2 regions of the Micromonospora sp. NPDC049102 genome follow, and region 2 is predicted to be linked to the other one. Evidence: riboswitches for the same ligand, from Rfam matches in the RefSeq annotation. Region 2 holds a riboswitch; the other holds the start of a gene.
The links. A riboswitch is a leader RNA that binds a small molecule or an ion and turns the genes downstream of it on or off. The one in region 2 is predicted to bind cobalamin.
Positions count from the first base shown of each region.

Region 1: linked by a shared signal. The riboswitch ahead of cobN (cobaltochelatase subunit CobN) and the one ahead of ACGFH9_RS06395 (CbtB domain-containing protein) in region 2 are both predicted to bind cobalamin.

Region 1 is NZ_JBICTE010000009.1:95,120-100,627, reverse strand. It holds gene cobN (cobaltochelatase subunit CobN) at 1-3,247, opposite strand, end outside; cobalamin riboswitch at 3,530-3,659, opposite strand; gene ACGFH9_RS12350 (hypothetical protein) at 3,971-4,306, opposite strand; gene ACGFH9_RS12345 (RNA polymerase sigma factor) at 4,437-5,012, shown strand; gene ACGFH9_RS12340 (hypothetical protein) at 5,005-5,508, shown strand, end outside.
Region 2 is NZ_JBICTE010000004.1:75,109-80,616, forward strand. It holds gene ACGFH9_RS06380 (hypothetical protein) at 1-396, shown strand, start outside; gene ACGFH9_RS06385 (histidine phosphatase family protein) at 522-1,151, opposite strand; gene ACGFH9_RS06390 (CbtA family protein) at 1,148-1,924, opposite strand; gene ACGFH9_RS06395 (CbtB domain-containing protein) at 1,915-2,118, opposite strand; cobalamin riboswitch at 2,153-2,292, opposite strand; cobalamin riboswitch at 2,447-2,665, shown strand; gene ACGFH9_RS06400 (ribonucleoside-diphosphate reductase subunit alpha) at 2,857-5,175, shown strand; gene ACGFH9_RS06405 (ribonucleotide-diphosphate reductase subunit beta) at 5,226-5,508, shown strand, end outside.

The DNA.
Region 1 (5,508 bases), on a different contig from region 2:
GTGACGTGCCGGTGAGGTGGCGGACCATCGCCACCATCCCGCCGTGGTACTGGAAGTAGTCGTCGGAGTCGACGATGTCGTGCTCGCGGGTGTCCTGGTTCTTCACGGCGACCGCGATCCGGGCGAAGGAGCGTTCCATGTCGGCGCGCGCCTCCCGCCCGTCCAGGCCCCGGCCGTACGCGTAGCCACCCCACACCGCGTACACCTCGGCCAGGTCGGCGTCGCTGCGCCACGTCCGGGCGTCGATCAGCGGCAGCAGTCCGGCACCGTACGCCCCGGGCTTGGAGCCGAAGATGCGGGCGGTGGCCCGCCGCTCGTCGCCGTGCTCGGCCAGGTCGGCGGCCACGTGGGCGCGCAGGTAGTTGTCCTCGTCCGGCTCGTCGAGAGCGGCGACCCGCCGCACGGCGTCGTCCAGCAGCGCCACCACGTGCGGGAACGCGTCGCGGAAGAAGCCGGAGATCCGCACGGTGACGTCGACCCGGGGCCGACCCAGCTCGGCGGTCGGCACCACCTCGACGCCGGTGACCCGCCGGGACCGCTCGTCCCAGACCGGCCGGCAGCCCAGCAGCGCGAGCACCTCGGCGATGTCGTCGCCCTGCGTCCGCATCGCGCTGGTGCCCCACACGGTCAACCCCACCGAGCGGGGGTACGCGCCGGTGTCGGCGAGGTGCCGGGCCAGCAGCGAGTCGGCCAGGGCCACCCCGACGTCCCAGGCGTTGCGGCTGGGGATGGCCTTCGGGTCGACGGAGTAGAAGTTCCGGCCGGTGGGCAGCACGTTGACCAGGCCCCGGGTGGGCGAGCCGGACGGGCCGGGCGGCACGAACCGGCCGTCCAGCGCGCCGAGGGTGTTGCGCAGCTCGTCGGTGGTGCGCTCCAGTCGGGGCACCAGTTCGGTGCCGGCGAAGCGCAGCACGGCTGCGGCGTGCGGGATCGACTGGCCGGTCACCTCGGCGACGACGGCGTCGGCCGCGTCCACCGCCCAGTCCAGGGTCTCCATGCCGACGACCAGCCGGCGCGCGAGCCCTTCGATGAGGTCGATCGCGTCGGCGGCGGTGCCGGCCGGACCGTCCACCGCCTCGGTCAACGCCGTGGGCAGCGCGATCCGCTGGCCCGGCGTGGCGAGCAGTTCCTGTTCGTCGAGGCCGTACTCGGTGGCGAGAGCCTGCCGCAGGCCGGGCAGTGCCTGGGCGCCACCCCAGATCTGCGGGGCGCGCAGCACGGCGAGGACCAGGTTGACCCGCGGCTCACCGGTGGGCGCGTCGGCGAGGATGTGCAGCCCGTCGCGGATCTGCACGTCCTTGACCTCGCACAGGTAGCCGTCGAGGTGCAGCACGAAGTCGTCGAAGTCGTCCGCGTCGGGCATCGCCTCGGTGTGCAGGTCGTGGTGCAGCTCGGCGGCGCGTACCAGGTCCCAGATCTGCGCCCGCACGGTCGGCACCTTGGCCGGGTCGAGCGCCTGCACGGTGGCGTACTCGTCGAGCAGTTGCTCCAGTTTGGCCAGGTCGCCGTAGGTCTCGGCGCGGGCCATCGGCGGCACCAGGTGGTCGATGACGACGGCGTGTGCACGCCGCTTGGCCTGGGTGCCCTCGCCGGGGTCGTTGACGATGAACGGGTAGACCAGCGGCAGGTCCGCGAGGACGGCGTCGGGCGCGCAGTCGGCGGCCAGGCCGAGGCCCTTGCCGGGCAGCCATTCGAGGGTGCCGTGCTTGCCCAGGTGCACCACGGCGTCCGCGCCGAAGCCGCCGTCCGCGACCGGGACGGCGAGCCAGCGGTACGCGGCCAGGTAGTGATGGCTCGGGGGCAGGTCCGGGTCGTGGTAGATGGCGATCGGGTTCTCCCCGAAACCGCGTGGCGGCTGGATGAGCAGCGCCACGTTTCCGAAGCGCAGCCCGGCCAGCACGATGTCGCCGCCCTCGGTGTACAGCTCGCCGGGCGGCTCGCCCCAGTGCTCCCGCATCCGCTCGCGCAGCTCGGCCGGAACCGCATGGAACCACCGCCGGTACGTCTGCCCCGGTATCCGGGCCTCGGCGGCGGCCAACTGCTCCGGCGTCAGCCATTCGACGTCGTGACCACCGGCGGCGATCAGCGCGTGGATCAGCGCGTCACCGTCGTCGGGCGGCGGCGCGTCGCCCAGGTCGTAGCCCGCCTCGGCGAGCGCGGCGAACAGCCGGACCGCCGAGGCCGGGGTGTCCAGCCCGACCGCGTTGCCGACCCGGGAGTGCTTGGTGGGGTACGAGCTGAGGATCACGGCGATCCGCTTGTCGGCGGTGGGCACGTACCGCAGGCGAGCGTGCCGCACCGCGATCCCGGCCACACGGGCGGCCCGCTCGGGGTCGGCCGCGTACACCGACAGCCCGTCGGCGTCGATCTGCTTGAACGAGAACGGCACGGTGACGATCCGGCCGTCGAACTCCGGGATGGCCACCTGCATCGCCGCGTCCAACGGGGACAGCCCCGCGTCGCTGCCGGCCCACTGCTCGCGGGTACTGGTCAGGCAGAGCGCCTGGATGACCGGAACGTCCAGGGCGGCGAGCGCGCCGACGTCCCAGGCGTCCTCGTCGCCGCCGGAGGACGCGTCGGCGGCGACCGCGCCACCGGCGGCGAGCACGGTGACCAGGAGCGCGTCACAGCGGGCGAACAGCCCGAGCGGACCGGCGCCGCTGGTCAGCCCGCGCAGCGAGCCGCAGAAGATCGGCAGGGGGTTGCCGCCGGCAGCGCGGACCGCGTCGGCCAGCACGTCGACGAACGCGGTGTTGCCGGCGAGGGCGTGTGCCCGGTAGAAGACGATGCCGATGGTGGGCCGGTCCGGGTCGACGGGGTGCTCGCCGTGCACGCCGTAAGCCGGGGTGAGCGCGGGCGGGGCGAACCCCTCGCCGGTGAGCAGGACGGTGTCGGAGAGGAACCGGGCCAGCTGCCCGAGGTTGTCCGGACCGCCCTCGACCAGGTACGCCAGCGCCTGGGCGACGACCCCGGCCGGGACCGTGGAGACCGCCATCAGCTCCGCGTCCGGCAGCGCCTCGCCGCCGAGCACAACGGTGGGCACCCCGCCGGCGAGCACCGCGTCGAGGCCGTCCGGCCACGCCTGCCGACCCCCGAGCAGGCGTACGACGGCGAGGTCGACCCCGTCGAGCAGGGCGGGCACCTCGTCGGCCGCCACGCGGGCGGGGTTGGCGAGCCGGTACTCGGCGTTGCTGGCGCGGGCGGCCAGCAGGTCGGTGTCGGCGGTGGAGAGCAGCAGAATGTGCACGGTACGCTCCGGACGGTGACGTCGACGCGCTCGCGGCAGCGAACGGGCGACGTGGGATGGGCGCGGGGTTCAGCGGGCACCGCGACCCGGTCCGCTCACCGGCGCGCGGCCGGCGGCGACGGGTGGCGTGGCGCGGAACTCAGCGGGAAACGGAGTCGATGCCGATCGCGGCGACGGCACAGCTGCGGTGCGGGGAACGGCAGCAGCCGTCGATGATGGAGACGCCAAGCGTCATCGGGTCCTCCTCGGGTGTCCACGCCCTGGGGTACGTCCCGACGGCCGAAGTATCCTGGCTTCCGGATCGATGCTCTCCCCCGGCCTTCCAACCGCAGACACACGGCCGTGACTCACGAGGGGGGATCGCTCCCCGGTGACAGTGGCGGGACCGCGTCGGATTCGCACCGACTTCCTTCACTGCCGTCAGGCCGCGAATGCTGCCACACCCCCACGCTGCGGGTCAACGCCGCTGCGGCCCGCCCAGCAGGCGCGCGTCGCCGTGCTGCGGCGGTGGACACCGCCGCAGATGCCCCCGCCTCGATGCCCGCCCTGTTGTTCGCCACCCCGCTGCCCGCGTCCCATGCCCGACATCCTTTGCTCTGCTTCCCCACAGGCAACGCGGACGGGGTCGCACTGGCGCCTCTGGTGAAGCAGAGCAAAGGATGCGCAGAGCCCCCTGGCCCGCGTCGGCGGCAGGACAGGGGTGGGCTTGCGGCCGGATGTGTCTCAGCGGGCGCGGCGCTCCGGGTGTGCCCGATTCCACACCCGCATCCGCTCGGGATAGCCGGTGCGGGCCGCCTCGTACAGCGGTACCGCGTGCTTGCGGGCGATGTCGCCGGCCGCCCGGGGTGTGCCGGTGCGGCGGCGGATCCACTCGCCGTCGTGGGCGATCGCGACCACTGTGGTGTCGGTGGCGGTCGTCTCCGGCTCCAGGTAGAACTCCACCCCGCGCCGGCTGGCGACGAACGCCTCCAACGCGGCGAGGTCGTCCCGGGTGGCCTCGCGGTCCAGCTTCGTCGGGGTCGCCTCGGCGCTTCGTGACCGCCGGTTGAACCAGCCCATGCCCAGCCCCTCTCCTTCGACTCCACCTCCAGTTCAGCACCGATTCCTGGCAATACGCTGCACGGCGGGTGGGAAAAATCTGACTCACCGGGTCCCGGGCGGAACCCGACACGCGCGGGCGGTGTCAGCAGTGCGACCCAAACCGGAGGTTCCCCTGGACGACGACGTGCTCGTCACCCGCGCCCGAGCCGGTGACCTGGAGGCGTACGACCTCCTGGTCGCCCGGCACACCGCGTCCGCGTACCGGACGGCGGTGCTGCTCGGCGCGGGACCGGACTCCGAGGACGTCGTCCAGGAGGCGTTCGTGAAGGGGTACCGCAAGCTGTCCCGGTACCGGGGGGAGGCGTCCTTCCGCTCCTGGCTGCTCGCGATCGTCGCCAACGAGACCCGCAACCTGCACCGGTCCCGCTCGCGCCGGGACGGCCTGGTCCTGCGGGCGGCGGCGGCCCACTCGCCCGCGATCGCCGGGGACGACGCGGTCGGCGCGGTCCTCGCCGGTGAGCGCCGCGCCCAGCTGGTGGCGGCCCTGCGCCAACTGCCGGAACGGGACCGCGAGGTGATCGTCTGTCGGTTCCTCCTCGACCTCGGCGAGCAGGAGACGGGCGTCATGCTGGGTTGGCCCCGGGGAACGGTGAAGTCGCGGACCTCGCGGGCGCTGGCGAAACTGCGCGCCCTGCTCGTCGACGAGGAGGCGCACCATGGATGACCTCGGCCGGGACGCCGGCGACCTCGACGCGGAGCTGCGCGGCCTCGAAGCCGAGTTGCACGACCTCGGCGCCTGGCTGGCGGCGCCGGACGCGCCGGACGTGACCGCACGCGTACACGACCGTCTCGTCCGTGACGTACGCGGACGGCGTCGGTGGCGGTCCCTCGCCGCGGCGACGCTCGTGGCCCTGCTGGTCGCGGCGCTGCCGCCGACGCGCGCCGCCGTCGCCGACGCCGTCGGGGAGGTGCTGCGCTTCGCGGGCGTCGAGATCGCCACGTCGCCGACGCCGTCGTCGCCCGGCGGCGAGCCGTCACCCCTGCCGTCGCTGCGGACGGTGGGCCTCGACGAGGCGCGACGGGCGGTGCGCTTCCCGATCCGTGTGCCGTCCGCGCTCGGTCCGCCGGATCGGGTGTCGATCGCCGATCCCGACGGCACTGGCGCGTACCGGGTGGCGACGGTGCTCTACGACGGTGGTTCGCTGCGCCTCGACGCGTTC
Region 2 (5,508 bases):
GCGCTGGCGGCGGTGGAGTCCCTGGTGCGTGACGAGCCGGTCCGGGGCAGCGACGAGTTGGTCGGTGCGATCGAGCAGATCCTGGCGGGCGCGCACGAGTTCCGTGAGTTACGCCTGCTGGTGGCGTTGCGAAATGCGCGTCTCGGTTTCGACGCCGAGTTGGCCGCCGAGGCACAGCGTCTGGTCGGCGGCGACGGGGTCTCCCTGGCGGCCCGGCTCGGTGTCGAGCACGGGGCGACCGCGCAGCGGCTCTGGGAGGTCGCGGCCGACGCCCAGTGGCGGTGGCGGGACCGGGCCGAGGATCCGCTGCTACCGCTGACCCAGCGGCGCGGGGCGGAGGTCGTCGTGCGCAGCTGCGAGGGCATGCTGGCCGAGTTGGCCGCCGGCGGTCGCTGAGCGGTCACGAGTCCAACCGGGACGCTGCGGCGCGCGTTTCCCCGCGATCAACCCATTGACACGACCGTGGTCTCCCGCCGCCGGCGAGGCATGTCGGTTGTGCGGCACATACGTCAGAGTCATATTCATACCTCTGTGGTATGTCGCTCACCGGCTCTGTCGACTGCCGAGGGTGACGGGGGCGCGCTCAGCCGGAGCTGCCATCGTCGGCCGTGGTCGGTGAGCCGGACGATCGCCAGCGGCGCGACGTCGAACTGCCGGTACGTCGCCAGTGGCAGATCCAGGGCGTGCACCAGCGCGACGCGGATCACGAGCGGGTGGGTGACGGCCGTGACCCCTCGACCGACGCCACGCTGGGCGTCCAGCCACCGACCGACGCGCTGGCGCAGCGCCGCGACCGACTCGCCACCGTGCGGTGCCGCGTCCGGGCTGGTCAGCCACTCATGCAGCGCCTCGGGTCGCGTCGCGGCGATGTCCTGAAGGGATCGACCGGCCCACTCCCCGTAGTCGCAGTCGGCAAGCGCCGACTCGACCGCGGGCGTCAGGCCGAGGGCGTACGCGGTCTGCACGGCCGCCGTCGCGGGACTGGACAGGCAGGCAAGGCCGTCGCCGGTCCGCCGGCACGGGTCGACGGGGGACAGGGCGAGGGCGGCGCGCCGGCCGCCCTCGTCCAGGCTGTCGTTCCCGCCGAAACGGGCCTGCCGAAGAGCGACGGTGTGCCCGTGGGCGACCAACCGCAGGCTGGTGGCGCTCACCCGGCCAGTCGTGCCTCGGCGACCGCGCGTTGACGGTGCATCAGAGCGGCGAAGAGCAGGCCGATCCCGGTCCACAGCAGCACCTGGGTGCCGAGGGACGCGAGCCGGAAACTCCACAGCAGCGTCGCGGGGAAGTCGCCGGGGACCTCCTGGAACGACGGCAGCACCACGTAGGAGACGACGGTGACCAGCAGGAAACCGCCGACGGCCGCGCTGGCGCGGAGCCACACCGGCGAGTGCGCGCCGACCGAGCGGTAGCCGAGCGAACCCGACCAGACCGCGACCAGGCCGAGTACCACCATCAACAGGTAGGTGACCGTGCGCTGGTCGATGGTGGACGGGTCGCCGACCGCCGGAGGGTTCGGTGGGTACTTGAGGAACGGCACGATCACCACGCCGAGCAGCGCGCCGCCGGCCAGTAGCAGACCGCCCCGCCCATCGTCGACGGTCCTGCGTCGCCGGCTCAGCAGGACGTACGCGGTGGCCAGCAGGCCGCCCATCGCGGCGCCGAACAGGCCGGTGGCCAGGAACAGGCCGCCGCGCTGGCCGTTCCGGCCGACCAGGGCGTCCTCGTCGTGCTGGTGCCCGTCGGCGGAGGATTCGGCGTGCGTGGCAGCCGCCGCCTCCTCGATGGCGATGGCCGCCTCGACGTGCGGTTCGCCGACGACGTATGCGAACGTTCCGGCGAGCAAACCTGCCACCAGGCCGGCGAGCAGGCCGCGCAGCAGGACCGTGACGAACGAGGGTGCGGTGCCGGTGCCGGTCAGTGGCACGGGACACCGAGCAGGTGCCGACCGTCGTGCATCAACTCGTGCAGGTACATGCCGCTGCGCGAGACGGCTCCCTGGTCGAAGGCGACGAGGTAGGTCAGCAGGGCGAGCGCGGCGACCGTGGCCAGGACCGCCCACAGCAGACGGGTCGGGACAGCGGGGTGCACCAGCGGCTGGCTGGACGTGGAGCTGGACATGCGTGCACGAACCTCCTCGGGGATGACGCGTCCCCATCGCAAGGCTGCGGACGACCGAGCGTCCTGGCTCGCGACCCCCGAGTGGGGACCGCTCACAGTGGCGCGACCGCGCCGGATTCTCACCGGCTTCCCTCGCGTCGCCGCAGATAGTGGATCGACCGTATCGGTGCCGGTTCGGCTCAGTCAAGCCGGCGGCGACGGCCGGACGCGCTGCCGCCCGACGTGCGCTCACCGGTCGACTCGAAGCTATCGACGGTGACCATCACCGTTGACCGCGACACGCCCGGACCCGACATGTGGGGTGTGACAAACGCAGCCGCCCCTATATATGGTGTCGAGCGCAGCTGGTTCGGCCGCTCATCCCGAGTGGTCGAGGCAAGAGGGAACCCGGTGGGAATCCGGGACTGTCCCGCAGCGGTGAGTGGGAACGACCGCCGCCATCAGCACTGGGCCACCAATCGGCCTGGGAAGCGACGGCCAGTAGGAGACCGGCTAGTACCGGTCGTGCCCGCGAGTCCGAAGACCTGCCAGCGCGCCGCGTACCCGACCCCGGGTGTGCGGCGGTCCGAGGCCGCGTGGGACGGCTGACGCCACCTGACCCACGCCGCGCCGGCGTGGCGTCCGACGGTGTCCGTCTCCTCGCGTCCGAGGGCCGTGAGGTCTCGAACTCCCGAGGAGTGAGTGGTGACAGTCACCGAGGTGGTACCGGTCAGCGGCGAAGCCCTGCGGCGGACACCGATGCAGGTCCGCAAACGCGACGGCGGCACCGAGGCCGTCGACGTCAACAGGATCGTCCGGGCGGTCGAGCGGTGGGCCGACGACCTGACCGACGTCGACCCGATGCGGGTCGCCACCCGTACGATCAGCGGCCTCTACGACGGCGCGACGACGGCGGAGCTGGACCGGCTGTCCATCCAGACGGCAGCCGAGATGATCGGTGCGGAACCGCAGTACTCGCGCCTGGCCGCGCGCCTGTTGGCCGGTTATGTCGACAAGGAGGTCCGTCGGCAGGGCATCGCCTCGTTCAGCGCGGCGATCCGGGCCGGCCACGCCGAGGGCCTGATCGGCGACGAGACCGCCGCGTTCGTCAACGCGCACGCCGAGAACTTCGACAACGCCGTCGACGCCGACGGTGACCGCCGGTTCGAGTACTTCGGCCTGCGCACGGTCTACGACCGGTACCTGCTGCGTCACCCCACGTCAAGGCTGGTGCTGGAGACCCCGCAGTACTGGCTGCTGCGGGTGGCCTGCGGCCTGTCGCGTACGCCCGACGAAGCGGTCGACTTCTACCGGCTCATGTCCAGCCTCGCCTATCTGCCCAGCTCACCGACGTTGTTCAACTCCGGCACCCGGCACACGCAGATGTCCTCGTGCTACCTGGTCGACTCGCCGCGCGACGAGCTGGACTCGATCTACGCGCGCTACGCCCAGGTCGCCAACCTGTCCAAGTTCGCCGGTGGCATCGGCATCGCGTACTCCCGGGTCAGGTCCCGCGGCGCGCTGATCCGGGGCACCAACGGGCAGTCCAACGGAATCGTGCCGTGGCTGCGCACACTGGACGCGAGCGTCGCGGCGGTCAACCAGGGCGGCCGACGCAAGGGCGCGGCCTGCGTCTACCTCGAGCCGTGGCACCCGGACATCGAGGAGTTCCTCCAACTACGCGACAACACCGGCGAGGACGCCCGCCGTACCCACAACCTCAACCTGGCCAACTGGATCCCGGACGAGTTCATGCGCCGGGTCGAGGCGGACGAGATGTGGTCGCTGTTCGACCCCGACGAGGTGCCGGAACTGCCGGACCTGTGGGGGAAGCGGTTCGACGCCGCGTACCGGGCGGCCGAGGCGCAGGGCCGCTACGTGCGGCAGCTGCCGGCACGTGAGCTGTACGGGAAGATGATGCGGACCCTGGCCCAGACCGGCAACGGCTGGATGACCTTCAAGGACGCGGCCAACCGGCTGTGCAACCAGACGGCCGAGCCGGGCAACGTCGTGCACCTCTCCAACCTCTGCACCGAGATCATCGAGGTGTCCAGCGACGCCGAGACCGCCGTGTGCAACCTCGGCTCGGTGAACGTCGCCGCCCACCTGAGCGACGACGGCATCGACTGGGAACGGCTGCGCGCCACGGTCCGTACCGCCGTGACGTTCCTCGACCGGGTCATCGACATCAACTACTACCCGACCCCGCAGGCGGCGGCGAGCAACCCCCGCTGGCGTCCGGTCGGGCTCGGGTTGATGGGGTTGCAGGACGTGTTCTTCGCGCTGCGGCTGCCGTTCGACTCGCCGGCCGCGCGGGAGCTGTCCACGCGGATCAGCGAGGAGCTGTACCTCACCGCGCTGGAGACCTCCGCCGACCTGGCCCGCCGGTTCGGGGCACACCCGGCGTTCGCGCAGACCCGGGCCGCGCGGGGGCGCCTGCAACCGGATTTGTGGGGTGTCGAGGGTACGCAGACCTCGCGCTGGGCCGCGCTGCGCCAGGAGGTCCAGGAGTACGGGCTGCGCAACTCGCTGCTGGTGGCGGTCGCGCCGACCGCGACGATCGCCTCGATCGCCGGCTGCTACGAGTGCGTCGAGCCGCAGGTGTCCAACCTCTTCAAGCGCGAGACCCTGTCGGGGGAGTTCCTCCAGGTCAACACCGCTCTGGTGCGCGAGTTGAAGGTCCGTGGTCTGTGGACCGAGCAGATCCGGTCGGCGATCAAGCGGGCCGATGGCTCGGTGCAGTCCGTCGCGGAGCTGCCGGCCGACGTGCGGGAGCTGTTCCGCACCGCGTGGGAGCTGCCGCAGCGGGCGCTGATCGACCTGGCCGCCGCCCGCGCGCCGTTCATCGACCAGTCCCAGTCGCTGAACCTGTTCCTGGCCTCGCCCACCATCGGCAAGCTCTCCTCGATGTACCTGTACGCCTGGAAGTCCGGCCTGAAGACCACCTACTACCTGCGCTCGCGCCCCGCCACGCGTATCCAGCAGGCGACCGTCGCGGTGGTCACGCCGTCGACGGGCGACGCCGAGGCGTTGGCCTGCTCGCTGGAGAACCCCGAGTCGTGCGAGGCGTGTCAGTGACCGTCGCCGACCCCACCACCGACAACACCGCCGACGCGAGGACCACGCACATGCTGCTCGACCCCGGGATGGACCTGACTCTCCGCCCGATGCGTTACCCGCACTTCTTCGACCGGTTCCGGGACGCCATCCGCAACACGTGGACGGTGGAGGAGGTCGACCTGCACGCCGACCTCGCCGACCTGGACCGGTTGTCGCCGGCCGAGCGGCACCTGGTCAGCCGCCTCGTGGCGTTCTTCGCCACCGGCGACACGATCGTCGCCAACAACCTCGTGCTCAACCTGTACCAGCACGTCAACAGCCCCGAGGGCCGGCTCTACCTGTCGCGACAAC